One region of the Paenibacillus sp. J31R34 genome, then DNA from elsewhere that is predicted to be linked to it. Evidence: riboswitches for the same ligand, from Rfam matches in the RefSeq annotation. Region 1 holds a riboswitch; each other region holds the start of a gene.
What was found. A riboswitch is a leader RNA that binds a small molecule or an ion and turns the genes downstream of it on or off. The one in region 1 is predicted to bind cyclic di-AMP.
Positions count from the first base shown of each region.

Region 2: another riboswitch for cyclic di-AMP. It lies ahead of AC50YG_RS27660 (C40 family peptidase); the one in region 1 lies ahead of kdpF (K(+)-transporting ATPase subunit F).
Region 3: another riboswitch for cyclic di-AMP. It lies ahead of AC50YG_RS29660 (resuscitation-promoting factor); the one in region 1 lies ahead of kdpF (K(+)-transporting ATPase subunit F).

Region 1 is NZ_JBXENU010000006.1:184,912-189,938, forward strand. Features, by position in the region: gene AC50YG_RS18020 (cache domain-containing sensor histidine kinase) at 1-352, opposite strand, end outside; gene AC50YG_RS18025 (response regulator) at 349-2,004, opposite strand; cyclic di-AMP (ydaO/yuaA leader) riboswitch at 2,379-2,579, shown strand; cyclic di-AMP (ydaO/yuaA leader) riboswitch at 2,687-2,876, shown strand; gene kdpF (K(+)-transporting ATPase subunit F) at 3,131-3,208, shown strand; gene kdpA (potassium-transporting ATPase subunit KdpA) at 3,253-4,932, shown strand; gene kdpB (potassium-transporting ATPase subunit KdpB) at 4,955-5,027, shown strand, end outside.
Region 2 is NZ_JBXENU010000013.1:76,890-81,916, forward strand. Features, by position in the region: gene AC50YG_RS27650 (M1 family metallopeptidase) at 1-1,798, shown strand, start outside; gene AC50YG_RS27655 (hypothetical protein) at 1,814-2,629, shown strand; cyclic di-AMP (ydaO/yuaA leader) riboswitch at 3,132-3,303, shown strand; gene AC50YG_RS27660 (C40 family peptidase) at 3,305-3,775, shown strand; gene AC50YG_RS27665 (cryptochrome/photolyase family protein) at 3,910-5,027, shown strand, end outside.
Region 3 is NZ_JBXENU010000016.1:93,815-98,841, forward strand. Features, by position in the region: gene AC50YG_RS29660 (resuscitation-promoting factor) at 108-1,253, opposite strand; cyclic di-AMP (ydaO/yuaA leader) riboswitch at 1,498-1,705, opposite strand; gene AC50YG_RS29665 (TatD family hydrolase) at 1,890-2,663, opposite strand; gene AC50YG_RS29670 (HD domain-containing protein) at 2,780-4,075, opposite strand; gene AC50YG_RS29675 (AbrB/MazE/SpoVT family DNA-binding domain-containing protein) at 4,356-4,610, shown strand; gene rsmI (16S rRNA (cytidine(1402)-2'-O)-methyltransferase) at 4,731-5,027, opposite strand, start outside.

The sequences.
Region 1 (5,027 bases):
CGCCCGGAATGCTCATCATGACCTCGCCGTCATGCCCAATGACCGCCAGCGATACAATTTCTCCCCGAATGCCGATAATCGTATTTAGCTGGCTGCGCAGCTCCTCTTCGTTCACATCGCCGCTGCGGCTGATCGTATCGTGGATAACGCCGTAAATTTCCGACATGCCCTGGATATAATCCTCCAAGTTGTAGCTGACCTGATCGACGACCTGCTGGGTATTGCGCAGCGCATTCGTCTCCGCGGTCTGTGAGAACTTGTTGTACAGCAGCACGCTGACCATCATAATCGCTGCCGCCGAAAAAACCGACAGCGCCACTGAAATGAGAAACTGGATGCTGCGCTTTCTCATGGCGCTTCCGCATTCATCGCCTGATTGCGGTAATCCTTGGCGGAGACGCCGACATTTTTCTTAAAGCATAGGGAAAAATAATTTGGGTCCGAGAAGCCGACCTTCTCGGCAATTTCAAACGTCTTCAGCTCTGTTGCCCGCAGCAGCTCCTTCGCCGCCTCCATCCGCAGCTGAAGCAAATAACCGCCGAAGGTCAGCTTCACTTCCTTCTTGAACAGGCTGCTGAAGTAGCCCGCGCTAATATGCAGATGGCTGCACAGCCGGGCAATCGACAGCTCGCTGTCATGGAAGTTTGCCTTTGTATAATGCACCGCTTCCTCAACCAGCTGCTTGTAGGAGCTTTGCCTGCGGCTGGCGATATGATGGCGAATTTTCTCGCAGAGCGACATATACCAGCTTCTCGTCTCCTCAAGCCCGCTAAGCTGCTGCAGCTCCGCATAAATTTGCAGCTCGTAGCCCGCTATTTCGTACAGGCTCAGCCCCGCTTCCTTCACCAGCTTCATAATCGCCGTCATCATCTCCAGCATGTACAGCTGGTACTCCCGGTAAGCGGCATTAACGCCTTCAATCTCATCAAAAAGCGCGGCCACCAGTTGCTCCAGCTCCTCATGCGTACCTACGCGCAGGCACCGGACGAGCGCCTGCTCCTTGAGCTCGTCGAATTGCAGCTCCTCGACGTAGCGCGTTTCCACATCGTCAATGCAAATGATCCGGTTGCTGCCCACCAAATTATGATAATCCAGCGCCTGCTGCGCCTCCCCGTAGCCCTGCTTCAGCTGCGCGACATCAGGAAGCGTCGAACTGACCCCAATTGTCACTGGAAAACGCAAGTATTTCCGGATATTTTGCAGCATTTCAGCGAGGCCGCCCAGCGTCCGCTCCATTAGCTCCGGGGCGCCTCCTCCCTGTCCAACTGCAAGCAGCGCCACCTGATCCTGATGCAGAAAAACCTTGCCCAGCCCGAGCCGGCCCCACACCTCTTCCGCCACATTGCGAAGGGCAAACAGCTTGAGGTCGAGATCGCTGGAGGCCGCAAGCGAGCTTTCAGCCGTCCGCAGCGGAACGCCGGGAAGCGCTTCCAATACATGCGTGTGCAGCACGGACACAATGTACGCCTCCCCCGCCAAATCGAGCTCATATTTCGCCGCCTTCTCCTCTATCTGCCGCAGCGGAAGCTTGCGGGAGAGGAGTGACGACAGGAACAGCTCTTTTACGACCGGCAGGCTTGTACGATAATGCTCCTGCAGCAGCTGCATATTTTCCCGTTTCTCGCGCTCATCATTCAGCCGCTCCTTCACCTTGTCCATCACCTCAAGCAGCTGCTGCGCGGAAAAAGGCTTTAAAATATACTCATCCACCTGTAGGCCGATTGCCTGCTTGGCATATTCAAATTCATCATAGCCGGAAAAAATAACGATGCGTGTCAGCGGATACGTCTTCCTCGTCCATTCCGCCAGCTCCAAGCCATTCATATACGGCATGCTAATATCCGTCACGACGATGTCCGGCTCCAAACGCTCGATCAGCTCCATCGCTTCCCGGCCGTTCGCCGCCGTATCTACGATTTCAAAGCCATGGCGCTCCCATGCAATTTCCTGCAGCAGTCCGCTGCGCGTCTCTTCTTCATCATCCACCAGCAGCACTTTATACATCGTTTATCCCCCCGCTATTTAAATACGCGGCCGAGCAGCCGCAAAGACCTGATTCTGTCAGCATGCTATTTATCATATTCGTTTCCGTGTTTTCTGGAAAGAGGGGGTGCTTTTAGTAAACAAGCGTAAACGGCTTAAGCCGTCCTCCTGGCGGCAAAGCTACCGTTTCGCGTTGAAATGTAGAGAAAGGATGGAAAAATCATATGCTTTCCTATATTTTAAAAGAAATCACGAGATAAACCGACCCTGCTAAAGATAACTCTCACTGTAAGCGTTTAAAATCAGTCTAATCCGCTGCATTCGCTCTCTTTTGCGGCGTAAGCTTCCTTTACAGCACTCGCGGCGGGGGAGTATGATTCATAACATGATTGAACCTTTTTTGATCGCTGAGTCTTCGCGCATTAGGCGAAGAGCGGGGGAACCAAACGCACTGCAAGTGTCCGATGTGAGAGTCGGAGGCCGGCAGCGCAGGGGTGAATCGTTTGCAGGAGTATCATGAAACTCCAGGCAAATGTAGGGCGACTCTCACCGCCCGAATCCGACAGCTAACCTCGTAAGCGCAGGTGTAGAGAGGAATGGTGAACGATTGTGACCTTGTAAATTAGGCCACAGAGCGTCATACGCCTCTGTGGTTTTTTGTTGTCTTTTTATGAAAATAGCACTCGCAACATCGGCAGATATTTTGTTTCAATCGCTGAGTTCTGCACTGCCGCAGAAACGGGGGAACCATCGACGGCTCTCTGTCGTTGTCCAATGGACGATGGCAGGAAGCGTCACGGGGTGAATCGCAAGGGCACGATAAGTGCCAAGCGTAGGGCGTCTCTCGCGCCCGAATCCGACAGCTAACCTCGCAAGCGTCAACGGGAGAGGCCACACTTACACTAATCGCAGGCGAATCAGGGGCGTATGATGCCCGGATGAAGGAAGCTGCGGGTGAAGAGTCCTCTTTGCCCAAGGCTTCTTTTTTGTTGCCTTTTTTCCAAAATAACTAGGAACAAAACGAAATAAGGAGCGCTGCAGCTATGCTGGATATCGGAATGGCTTTGACCTTAATCGCAGCTTTCGGGCTGATTGCCGGATTTATACGCTGGTGCGATCGGTCCATTAGCGAAACGGAGGAACGGGGATGATTGTCATATTGCTCGTTACAGGAGCTTTGCTGGTGTATCTTGTCTACGCCTTGCTTCATCCGGAGAAATTTTAGCAAATAACGTTTCATCATTCATTGATAGCAAGGGAGGAACAGCTGTGGACGTCCTGCAAATGGCGGTAGTCATCGGTATGATCATGCTGATCGCAAAGCCGCTTGGGCATTATTTATATTCCGTGTTTTCAAACGTTCCGAATCGTACCGACAAGCTGTTTGGACGAGTCGAAGCGGTCATTTATTCCGTGATCGGACTCAAAAATCGCCAAGGCATGACCTGGAAAAAATATGCACTCAGCTTTATTACACTCAATTTCATACTCGTAGCTATTAGCTACGTGCTGCTGCGACTGCAAAGCGGCCTGCCGCTTAATCCGAACGGGATCAGCAGCATGGAGCCTACGCTCGTCCTAAATACGGTCATCAGCTTTATGACCAATACGAATCTCCAGCATTACAGCGGTGAGACGGGGCTGACGTATTTTGCGCAAACGGCGGTCATTACGATGATGATGTTTACATCAGCCGCCACCGGCTTTTCCGTTGCCGTCGCTTTCGTGCGCGGCATTACGAGCAAGGGCGGAACGCTCGGCAACTTTTTCGAGGATTTCGTCAAAGCGCATACGCGGATTTTCTTCCCGCTGGCAATTGTCATTACGCTGCTGCTTGTGGCGCTGCAAGTGCCTCAAACGCTTAGCCCCACCTTGACCGTTACGACGCTAACGGGCGCGGTTCAGCATATCGCCATCGGGCCAGTTGCGTCGCTGGAGTCGATTAAGCATCTTGGCACGAATGGCGGCGGTTTTTTCGGAGCCAACTCCGCCCATCCGTTCGAAAATCCTAGCCCATTGACGAATGTCATTGAGATTTTGTCCATGTGGGCGCTGCCTGCCGCGCTGCCCTTCATGTACGGCCGGTTTGCGAAAAGCAGCAAGCAGGGCTGGGTTATTTTTTCGGCGATGATGGCGCTGTTTCTGATCTTTCTTACGATTTCCTATACCGCTGAAAAAAGCGGCAACCCGCTGATCGCCACGCTCGGCATCGACGCTTCGCAAGGCAGCATGGAGGGCAAGGAGGTACGCTTCGGCATCGCCCAATCCGCGCTGTTCACAACGGTAACAACGGCGGCCACGACCGGCTCGGTCAATTCAATGCACGATACGCTCACTCCGCTTGGCGGACTCGTTCCCCTTGCACAGATGATGCTGAACGTCGTCTTTGGCGGCAAAGGTGTCGGGCTCGTCAATATGCTGATGTATGCGATGCTGACGGTGTTCATTTGCGGGCTCATGGTCGGACGGACACCAGAGTTTCTGGGGCGAAAAATAGAGCCGCGAGAAATGAAGCTGATTGCCATCGCCATTCTCGTGCATCCGTTTATTATTCTCGCGCCAACGGCGGCAGCTTTCCTGACCGATCTGGGGCAAGGCGCTATATCCAATTCCGGATTTCATGGCATTACTCAGGTGCTGTATGAATATACGTCCTCGGCCGCCAACAATGGCTCCGGGTTTGAGGGGCTTGCCGACAATACGCCTTTCTGGAATATAACGACCGGACTCGTGATGTTTTTCGGCAGATATATGTCGATGATTGCGCTGCTGGCTGTAGCCGGCTCACTTAGCCGCAAGCAGTGGGTACCAGAAACGATTGGCACGTTCCGCACGGACAATTCGCTATTTGCGGTTATGCTAATGGGCGTCGTTATTTTGATCGGTGCGCTCACGTTTCTGCCCGTTATTGTCACAGGGCCAATTGCCGAGTTTTTAACGATCCGTTAAAGGGAAATGAGGGGTAAGCGTTATGAATGACCACCGTGCTAAAAAACGATTCACAAGACCGCTTCTGACCGAGGCGCTGAAGATGAGCCTCCTCA
Region 2 (5,027 bases), on a different contig from region 1:
GACGCTCAGCAAAAGAGTCGTCCAATACAACATGCACGTTGCGCTTCGAGAGGACATCCGCTATTTGGACGGCTCCCAGACCGTGACTTGGACGAACCCAGGCAAAAAAACGGTGTCCGAGCTGTATTTTCATCTGTATCCCAATGCCTTTCAATCCGAAAAATCGACGTTCATGCGCGAGTCTGGAGGACAACTGCGGGGCGACAAGGCCACGGTCGACAGCCAAGGTTATTTGAAGCTGCTCACCTTGCAAACGCTGGAGGGCGAAAGCCTGCTTCCCCGCCTGCATTATGTCCAGCCCGATGACGGAAATACGGACGATTATACGCTGACGAAGCTTAACCTCCCGGTTCCAGTCGCACCGGGCAAATCAATAACACTTTCCATGACCTACGAGGTCAAGCTGCCCGAGGTATTCGCCCGCATGGGCTATTCCGGCAGCTTCGTTATGGCGGGCCAGTGGTTTCCTAAGCTTGCCGTTTATGAGACAGATGGAACACGCGGCCGGACAAATGAAGGCTGGAACGTCCATCAGTATCATGGCGATTCGGAGTTTTACAGCGATTTTGGCTTGTATAGCGCCCAGATTACCGTGCCGGAAAACTTTACGGTAGCCGCCACCGGCATTCAAACGAAGGAAGCTGTAACGCAAAATGGCACAAGCGTCTATCAGTTTTATGCCGAGGACGTGCATGACTTTGCTTGGTCCGCCTCACCCGACTTTATTTATGCGGAGGACACCTTGTCGGGAACGGGCATTCCTGGGGTACGCATCAAGCTTTATCTGGACCCTGCCCACGAGGGGCTGAAGGACCGCTATATGCATGCAGCGAAATCGTCGCTGGCCAAATACGCGGAGTGGTACGGTGAATATCCGTATTCAACGCTGTCCATCATCGTTCCGCCGAAAGGGGCGAATGGCGCCGGCGGCATGGAATATCCAACGCTCGTAACCGCTTTAGCTGCTGAATCCGATAACCCTGGCTACAGCCTGGAGCGAACCGTTGTACATGAGATCGGTCATCAGTATTGGTACGGGATGGTCGCATCGAACGAGTTCGAAGAAGCTTGGCTCGACGAAGGCTTTACATCGTATGCCGAGGATAAAGTGATGGAGAACGCCTATGGCGTTGAACCCAATTTAGCTATGGAAGCCAGCTATATTACAGCCCCTGCCCCGCTTAAACAGCCTTCATGGGCCTATCACAATAGCGATGAGTATGCGGAAAATGTATACATGCGCGCCAAGCTTGTGCTGGTCGGAATTGAGAAGCAGGTCGGAGCAAAGACGATGCAAAAAATTATGCGCACGTATTTTCAAAAATACAAATTCAAGCATCCAACTACGTCCGATTTCCAGCGAGTCGTCGAGCAGGTTACGAAGGGAAAATGGCAGGATTATTTTCACCAGTATGTATATGGCAGCCTGATGGCGGATTTTTCAGTAGAGGCTATTCGAGTGAATGAAGTGCAGCAGGATGGCCAAACAGAGTACGAGTCTACCGTGCTGATCAAGCGCAATGGCGGACAAAACGGACCCATACCGCTCGTTTTCTCCTTTACCGACGGTGAAACAACTTCTAAAATCTGGGATGCCGCCGAGTCGCATATGGAGTACAAGGTGATGCATGCTGCTCCGCTCGCATGGGTAGCGGTGGATCCGAAAAACAGCAATGTGCTGGACAATAGGCATATTAACAATTTTATGCGTGCAGAAGTGCCGGAGCAGTCGCGCATTCGGTGGAGCCTCGGCCTGACGAAGCTTATTGAAGGCCTGCTCGCATCCGTAGGCTGGTAGAGAGGAGGTTAAAAAATGAAGCAGCATATGAAGCAAGGCTGGCGGCTCGCCATCCGCCATTTCTATATCGTCATTGCGTTGTTCCTGTACCAGCTATTATGGGGACTTTTCCTTTACCGCTTTATTGATATGACTGTACTGCCGCTGCTGCGGCGCTTTCCCCTCCAGCATCCGTCGGACTCGGCCGTTTCGCTGTTCCTCAGCGAAGCCCAGTTTCAATTGACAAAAACAGATCTGATCAACCCCTATCTATGGCTGCTGGGCGGCTTGTTCGCCGCCCGCATGCTGCTGAGCCCACTGTTACATGCGGGGCTGCTCTACTCGCTGCATCATATGGACGAAAAAGGTGGAACGCAGTTTCTTCAAGGCATTCGCAAAGCTTGGAAGCCTATGACGCTGCTCTATTGGCTGCGCACGCTGCTTATTTTCGCGCCTGGCTGGTTCCTTCTTCCTCGCGCCTTCAAGCTGCTAATGGAGGGCCATTCGCTGAGCGAGCTGCTGCAAAGCACGCTGCCAGGCTTTGGCGGTTGGCTGCTGTGGAGCTTTCTCGTTCACCTGCTGCTGCTCGCCATGCAGTTCGGCGCCGCCTCCGGCACGGGCTCGATGCGCTCGCTCAGCATTGCGCTCCGAAATCTTTTTCCTTATGCCGGCCTCTCTCTGCTGATGTGGCTGCTGGCAGTCGCCGCTTCGCTCTTGGTATCCGGCCTTTCCTATGCTTGGGCGGGAATTCTGGCGCTCATCATGCATCAAGCCTATCATCTGCTCCGTACCTTATTAAAGGTATGGACACTCGCTGCACAATACGATTGCCTGCAATCGAAGCAGAGCTGAGACCGTTTTAAGACCGTTTCAGACTCCTTTTAGGACCCTTTTATACAACTTTTATCATCCATAAATAGGAAATTAAGTTTAGAAAAATGAAGGCAGCCCTCCCTAATTCTCATTTAGTATTCTCATTTTTCTAAAGTCCTTCTCATAAAAACCCCGATTGCGGACAAGAGGCCGCAATCGGGGTTTTTCAGTTATCCAACATCTCCAGGCAACGCTTCTATTTATTTACCAACCCCTAGACTGATGCACACTAAACTCTCTAATTCTTCATTTTACGCTATAATTCTAGCCTATATGTACGATTCTTAGCATATTGGCTGCCTATTTCTCATATAAACTGACAAAATGTTTTTTTGCTTGCGAACGGTGATAGAACGAGCATTTATTAGGCAAGAAACTTGTTTTAACGCAAAATTGAGCCAAAAGGTTACATGAGAATTATTAGAAATTCATTCATATAGGAGGAAATCACATGAAAAAAACGAATTATTAGCGCAGAGCAAAATTAAACCAGCCTAATTTTTTATACCGCAAAGGTATAGAAATACGGGGGAACCACTTTGGGTGAATTGATTTCGATGCTTGGACGGCTTGATTCAAGTGTCTTGGAAATCATAGGGAACCTTCACAACCGAACCCCACAGCTAACCTCGTCGGCACCGGAAGGAGTTTCAAATTTTGAAGAAGGTAACTGCATTACTCGTTGGTCTTGTATTAATGCTTGCTTTCCAAGCAGGCAGCGTGTTCGCAGGTTCGAAGATGGATGGTGTTATCGCTGATCTGATCGGCACACCATACCAAAGCGGCGGAACAACTACGAAAGGCTTCGACTGCTCCGGTTTTACGAAATATGTTTTCGATAAAATGGGCATCGATCTTTCCCGTACTTCCCAAGCGCAATCGAACGATGGCAGTGAAGTGAAGAAGAGTGACCTGATCGCTGGCGATCTTGTATTCTTCAACACGAGCGGCAAAGGCATCTCCCACGTTGGTATTTATGTTGGAGATGGAAAGTTTGCACATGCTTCCTCGAGCAGAGGCGTTATTATTAGCAAACTTAGCGAGTCTTATTATGCTGATCGTTACGTGTCAGCTACACGCATTATGAGCCAAGACGCTTACGACAAGTACGCAAGCGAGCAATAGAGCCAGGCCATGCTTTTTTCGCTTACATAACGAAAAGCTGCTGTCTCAATCAGCAAAGCCGCAGTTGTTTGTCTTCGGACAAATAGCTTGCGGCTTTGCTGTTTTCTAGCACGGACACAAGGGGGCTCGTTTCCATGTATGTATATATTCACCGCAAAGACCTGCGTTCAAACGATTTGCGCAGTTTTGATTATGTGCGCCGCTCTGGGAAGCGCGGCTTTCATCTGCTTATAATAGACCCGTCACTGGCGGACGAGGACCGGCTCTCTTGCCACAGCGGCAGAACCTTCTTGTCCCAAGCCACCTTCCTATTGGAACAGTACAAGGCGGCGGGCGAGCAGCTGCATGTGCTTTACGGCGATCCCGCTGCCATTACCGAAGCGCTGCTGCTGGCCCATCCCATTGAAGAGGTTCTCGTCCACATGGACTATACGCCTTATTCCCGAATGCGCGACCACGCGACTGCGCAGGTTGTGCGCGCAGCGGGACGTCGCTGGCTGCCGCTTGACGATGCGCCACTCGCCGATTTGGAGGAGCTTCATACGTTTTCTAGGCGCAGTGAGCCTTACAAGGTATTTACGCCCTTTTACCGCATGTGGCAGTCCTTCATGCAAAGCCATTATTCCCCTGCAGGCGAAACAACGCTGAAACAGCTGGATACGCTGAAAAATATAGATGCCAGCATAGCAGAGCGCTTCAGTCTTCCTCGGGAGCATCCCGCTGCGGCAGCCTTTCTGCGGGTAGCGGGAGCATCTGGCACGGCGGACGCGGGAACGCTGAGTGCAGCCGATGCGCTGGAGCAATTTCTAAACCGCCGTCTAGCTGGCTATGAAGGCAGCCGCGACCAGTTTGCGGAAAACCAGACAAGCCATTTAGCGCGTTATTTGAATACAGGAGCGCTGTCGGCAAGGCAAGCCTATGAAGCAGCGCAGCAGCAGTATGGAGCCGAGTCGTGGATTAGGCAGCTGGCATGGCGGGATTTTTTTCTGTACCAAGGAAAATACAATGAGGACTTCTACCGCTATGAGCAGAAGTTTGATTTATCTGGGCTGAACGATCAGCATTTCGTGGCATGGAGCCAAGGAAAAACGGGCATTCCTGTTATTGATGCCGCTATGAAGCAGCTTAATAAAACCGGCGAAATGCCGAATCGGCTGCGGATGGTTACCGCCATGTTTTTGACGAAAAACCTGCTGTGCCCGTTTACGCTGGGCGAGCAGCATTTCCGCCGCCAGCTGGCCGATTATGATAA
Region 3 (5,027 bases), on a different contig from region 1:
GAATCTTACGCAAACAAAAAGAAGAGGCAAGGCCTCTTCCGTAACCTGTCATATTTAGCTTATAATTGCGATAAACTAGAGCACAATCCATAAAGAACTGATGCTAATTAGCTAAGCGATGGCTTATTAGGACCAATCACATAGACGGTAAAACCTTTTTTCTTCCCGAATTGATTAGCTTGCTTTTCACTGTCAAAATACACATCGATCTTATTACCCTTGATCGCACTTCCGGTATCTTCAGCGCGGCGGAAACCAATACCCTCGATGTACACCCACCAACCGAGTGGAATGACATCCGGGTCAACGGCAATCGTCCGTCCTTCCGATACTTTAGCACCAGAAGCCGTAATACCGTAATCCGGGTGGCCTTCGCTCTTGCCCGTCGAAGCTAAGCCAGCTGAATAAGCCGTCAAGGTGACGTTGCTAAGCACCTTTTTGGATGTGAGCGTGGTGCCGTCTACCGTTACATTGTTGCTGGTTGTCGCTGTGGACAGCACAGTAACCTTAGGCTCCGGCTTTTTCGTACCGATTGCAACGACCTGATTAACCGCAGCCGATTCAACTACCTTGTCTACTACTTTCTTGGAGACAAGCACGCCATCTTCAAACTGCTTCTCAATTTTGATCGTTACGACGCCTTCTTTGCCCGTCTGCACAACCTTTTCCTTGCCTACTTCCAGGTTCGGATCTTCCTTCTTCACAATGGTGAACGGTGTTGTGCTGGACGACTTGCCTAGCTTCGTATCGACGCGAATGACCGTTACGGTCATATCCGCGCTGACGCCCGAGCCAAGCGAAGGTAATACTTTATCATCATCTTCAACAGGAATATTTAATTTCTTTATCGCTGCCTGCACGGTTTTCTCTGTCGTGTACACCGTTGATGTCTTGCCATCAGCTTTTACAAGTAGCGGTACCGCATGCTTAATCTCAAAGCGGTCCCCTTCCTTTACTGCCGTATTCAGAGGTACAGATACCTCATCATGCGGGCCAATTGTAATAGCTTGTTCATCCAGTAGGCGTTGCAGGACCCATTGTTTCGTTGAAACAACAGTTTCTTGTCCATTCACTACTACGGATACGCTTTTGTCAGCCGATCCGTACAACAACACCAAAAACATGAAAGTCATAGCGATTGAGATCGTAGTACTCAAAAGAATCAAACGCAAGTTTTCACGCTTCCATCGCAATGCGAAAGACATGCTGGATGATCGTTTCCCATGGGTCTCACTTGCTTGAATAATGCCCACTTCATCGGTCCTCCTTCATAGCCCCGCCGTCGAATTACGCATGATACCATTGACGCGACTATAGTATATTGGCGTGCTTCTAGCACGCTCCAGTATATTTCCTCTGCAACCTCCTAGATTTACCCTATGACGACGGTTTACCCAATATTCAAAAATAAAAAGAAAGCCCGTCGACAGAGGATCTGTATCGTGGCTTCCTGGGAACGTCGAATAGACTATTCAGGAATGGTGGATGCACGAGGTTGATCACTCTCTATAAACGCTTACGAGGTTAGCTGTCGGGTTCGGGCAAGAGAGCTGCCCTATCGTCGGAAGAATGCTCATGGCAATCCCCGCCAAATTCACCCCTAGAAGAAATTCAAGTGCCCGTGCAATGTGATCCGCAATTTCCTCACAGCATCGTGCCTGGTTCCCCCGCTCTCCAAAGTTCGAAGATTAAGCGCAAACTGGAAATCCAATACAAAAATTTAAAGCTCTGAAATGAATCATACCTTCATCGGAGCCTAATTGTAAAGATCAGATAAAAACCGATTTAAGCGAAATTTTAGGATATTTACGGAAAAGAGAGTCTATTTCAGCATGAAAAATTAGTTTTATCGCCGTAAAGGTCACTTATTCTCGCTTTTATAGCCGTTTTTACTCAATTCCGAAACATTTTTTACCGTTTTCGGTCGTCAAATTGGCGATTTCGGCCACCGATTTTCCTAATATTTCTGCTGCCGCTTCCGCAACGAGCGACACATAAGACGTCTCATTTCGTTTCCCACGGAATGGATGAGGGGTCAAATATGGGGCATCCGTTTCGATCAAAATTCGGTCGCTCGGAACCATCGCAAGCACCTCTTTTGGCACCCTTGCATTTTTGAATGTAAGCGGTCCACCGAACGAAATATAGAAGTTCATATCTAGGCATTTTTGAGCCGTTTCTGGACTGCCGGAAAAACAATGCATAATGCCTCCGACTTCAGATGCATTTTCCTCCTTCAGCAGCTTGACAACATCCTCATGAGCATCGCGATTATGAATAATAATTGGTTTTTTCAGCTTTTTGGCTAATCGAATTTGCTCGCGAAATACACGGTGTTGTACGTCCTTAGGGGACGTATCCCAATGGTAATCCAGTCCGATTTCGCCAATGGCTACCACTTTAGGATTAGAGCACAAATCCTCAATCCAATTAAGATCCTCTGGCAGCATATCAATGCTGTCAACGGGATGCCAGCCGACCGCGGCGTATATAAAATCATATTTTTCTGCAAGTGCAAGCGTAGTTGGAATCGTTTCCCTATTAAAGCCAATATTGACCATTAAATCCACCCCTGCTGCACGCGCTCTTTCGATAACGGCTTCGCGGTCTTCGTCAAAATGTGGGGAGTCCAAATGCGTGTGTGTGTCGAATAAAGAAATCATAGCTCAGCAAACTCCTTCTATATTATAGTTTAAGGTGAAACGGTCGAAAGCCGTCCTTTGGCGGCGCGTTTCAGTCCGAGAAATATAGAGAAAGTATAGCAAAATCAAATACTTTCCTATATTTTAAATAACTTTCGTACTTTATCGCTTAATTGATCTGCAGAAGCACGCAGCTTCTCTTCCGGATAATACAAATGGGACTGGCCCTGATGAAGCCCGGTGATGGAACGAATGATGTCGGATTTCGTGGAAATTTCACTGACAGCCTCATACCCGTCCATTAACAAAATCGGCGTCTTTTCCTCTTTTCCGCCTTTTTTCGTATCAGGCTGATACACATCATAGGGTTGATCAAATGGAAAATCAATTTCCATATGGTAATCCGGATTCAATCCGATCGCTGCAAATTGTTGTCTTACTTCATTAAAGAGGCTAATATCCGGTTTATCCAGCATAATGTATTTATAGAGGCGACGCGTCAGAAAACGATCACATAGCTCTGCGAGCAGCTCATCGCCCTCGTCGCCCCATTCTGTAAAGGCCGTCTGCAAATAGGCCTCATCCAGCTTCAAATATTGTTTAACGTCAATTGTCCCGTCAAGCAGCCGTTTGAGCGGCTCCGGCATCCAGCCAAAAGCATAGCCACCCTCATAAAGCTCCTTCGCTCTACGAAATATTTGTCTAAGGATGATTTCCGAGCTTCTTGTCACCGGATGAAAATAAATTTGCCAATACATTTGATAGCGGGACATCAAATAATGCTCTACGGCGTGCATGCCGCTTTCTTTAACAACGATCTTTCCATCTATAGGACGGAGCACGCGCAAAATACGCTCCAGGTCAAAGTTGCCGTAATTAACGCCTGTAAAATAGGCATCCCTCAATAAATAGTCCATACGGTCCGCATCAAGCTGGCTGGAAATCAACCCGCTGACAATTGGATTTGGATATGTCTTATTAATAACAGCTGTTACATGTTCAGGAAAGTCGTCTGCTACATTTCGTAGTACACGATTGACCTCGGTATCCTCAAGCAGAATGCTGCAGGTCCACTGCTCGTGATGGGTATCGAATACTTGCTCCAACGAATGGGAAAATGGCCCATGACCAACGTCATGCAGCAGGGCAGCGCAAAGCGCCAATAGCCGCTCCTCCTGCGGCCAGCCGGGAAAACCATTCCGCTCGAATTGCGAAATAATCTTTCTAGTGATTTCGTACACACCAAGGGAATGGGAGAATCGGCTGTGCTCAGCGCCATGAAAAGTGAGATAAGAGGTTCCAAGCTGCCGTATACGCCGTAATCTTTGAAACTCCTTCGTGTTGATTAAATCCCATATTGTCTGATCCTGGACATAAATATATTTATGAACAGGGTCCTTAAAAACTTTTTCTTCCGATAGCTGTCGGTTCATTCAACAAATCAACTCCTTTTGTTCTCTGGTTCGACATAAAAAAGTAAAAAATATGTCGAAGAATGTCGCAAAACAGTTTCCAAAATGTCGAAGCTGTTGTATTCTATAGTAAGAGTAATATGACCTTACTATATAGTCAAACTCCCTTAGTAGCTGCAATTTGCTTCAATAATTTCAGTTGACTATTATGGGAAACGTTGGTATTATAGTAGACATAAAAAGAGAAACTATGTCGAAAAGTGACGAATACACTTTTTGATGAGAGGGGAAACAAATTATTATGATGAAGTCCACAGGTATTGTCCGTAAGGTTGATGAATTAGGTCGCGTTGTTATTCCTATCGAGCTTCGCCGTACGCTTGGTATTGGAGAGAAAGATGCACTAGAGATTTATGTAGACGGCGAGCGCATTATGTTGAAGAAATACGAGCCAGCTTGTATCTTCTGTGGTAACGCTGAGAACGTATCTTACTTCAAAGGAAAAATTGTTTGTCACATTTGTTTATCAGAAATGCCTTCACCTGTGACAAAATAAAAAAAATAGGTTATAATAGCCTTATTCAACTAGTTAATTCTAACCTTTTAATACTCCTTATTGCCTTCCTGCGCTAGAACCCGGCCAGGAAGGTCTTTTTTTTCTCTATTTTTTGTTTTTCTAGCGGTTTACTTCATTATAAACATCACGTTTTGATAGACCACGATCTGTAGCGGCCTTTTTAATCGCGTCCTTACGCCCAAGCTCTGCTTCATAATGCTGCACATGCTCTTCCATGCTCAGCTCCGCCCACCAAGCGGCAGCAAGTTCCCCCGTATTCTCATCCGAGTTACTTCCTTCTATTATAAGACAGTACTCCCCTAAAGGCGGATTTTCCTCAATCCAAGCGATACATTCCGTTACTGTCCCACGCGCCATTTCTTCAAAACGTTTCGTCAGCTCCCGCACCATCGCGAT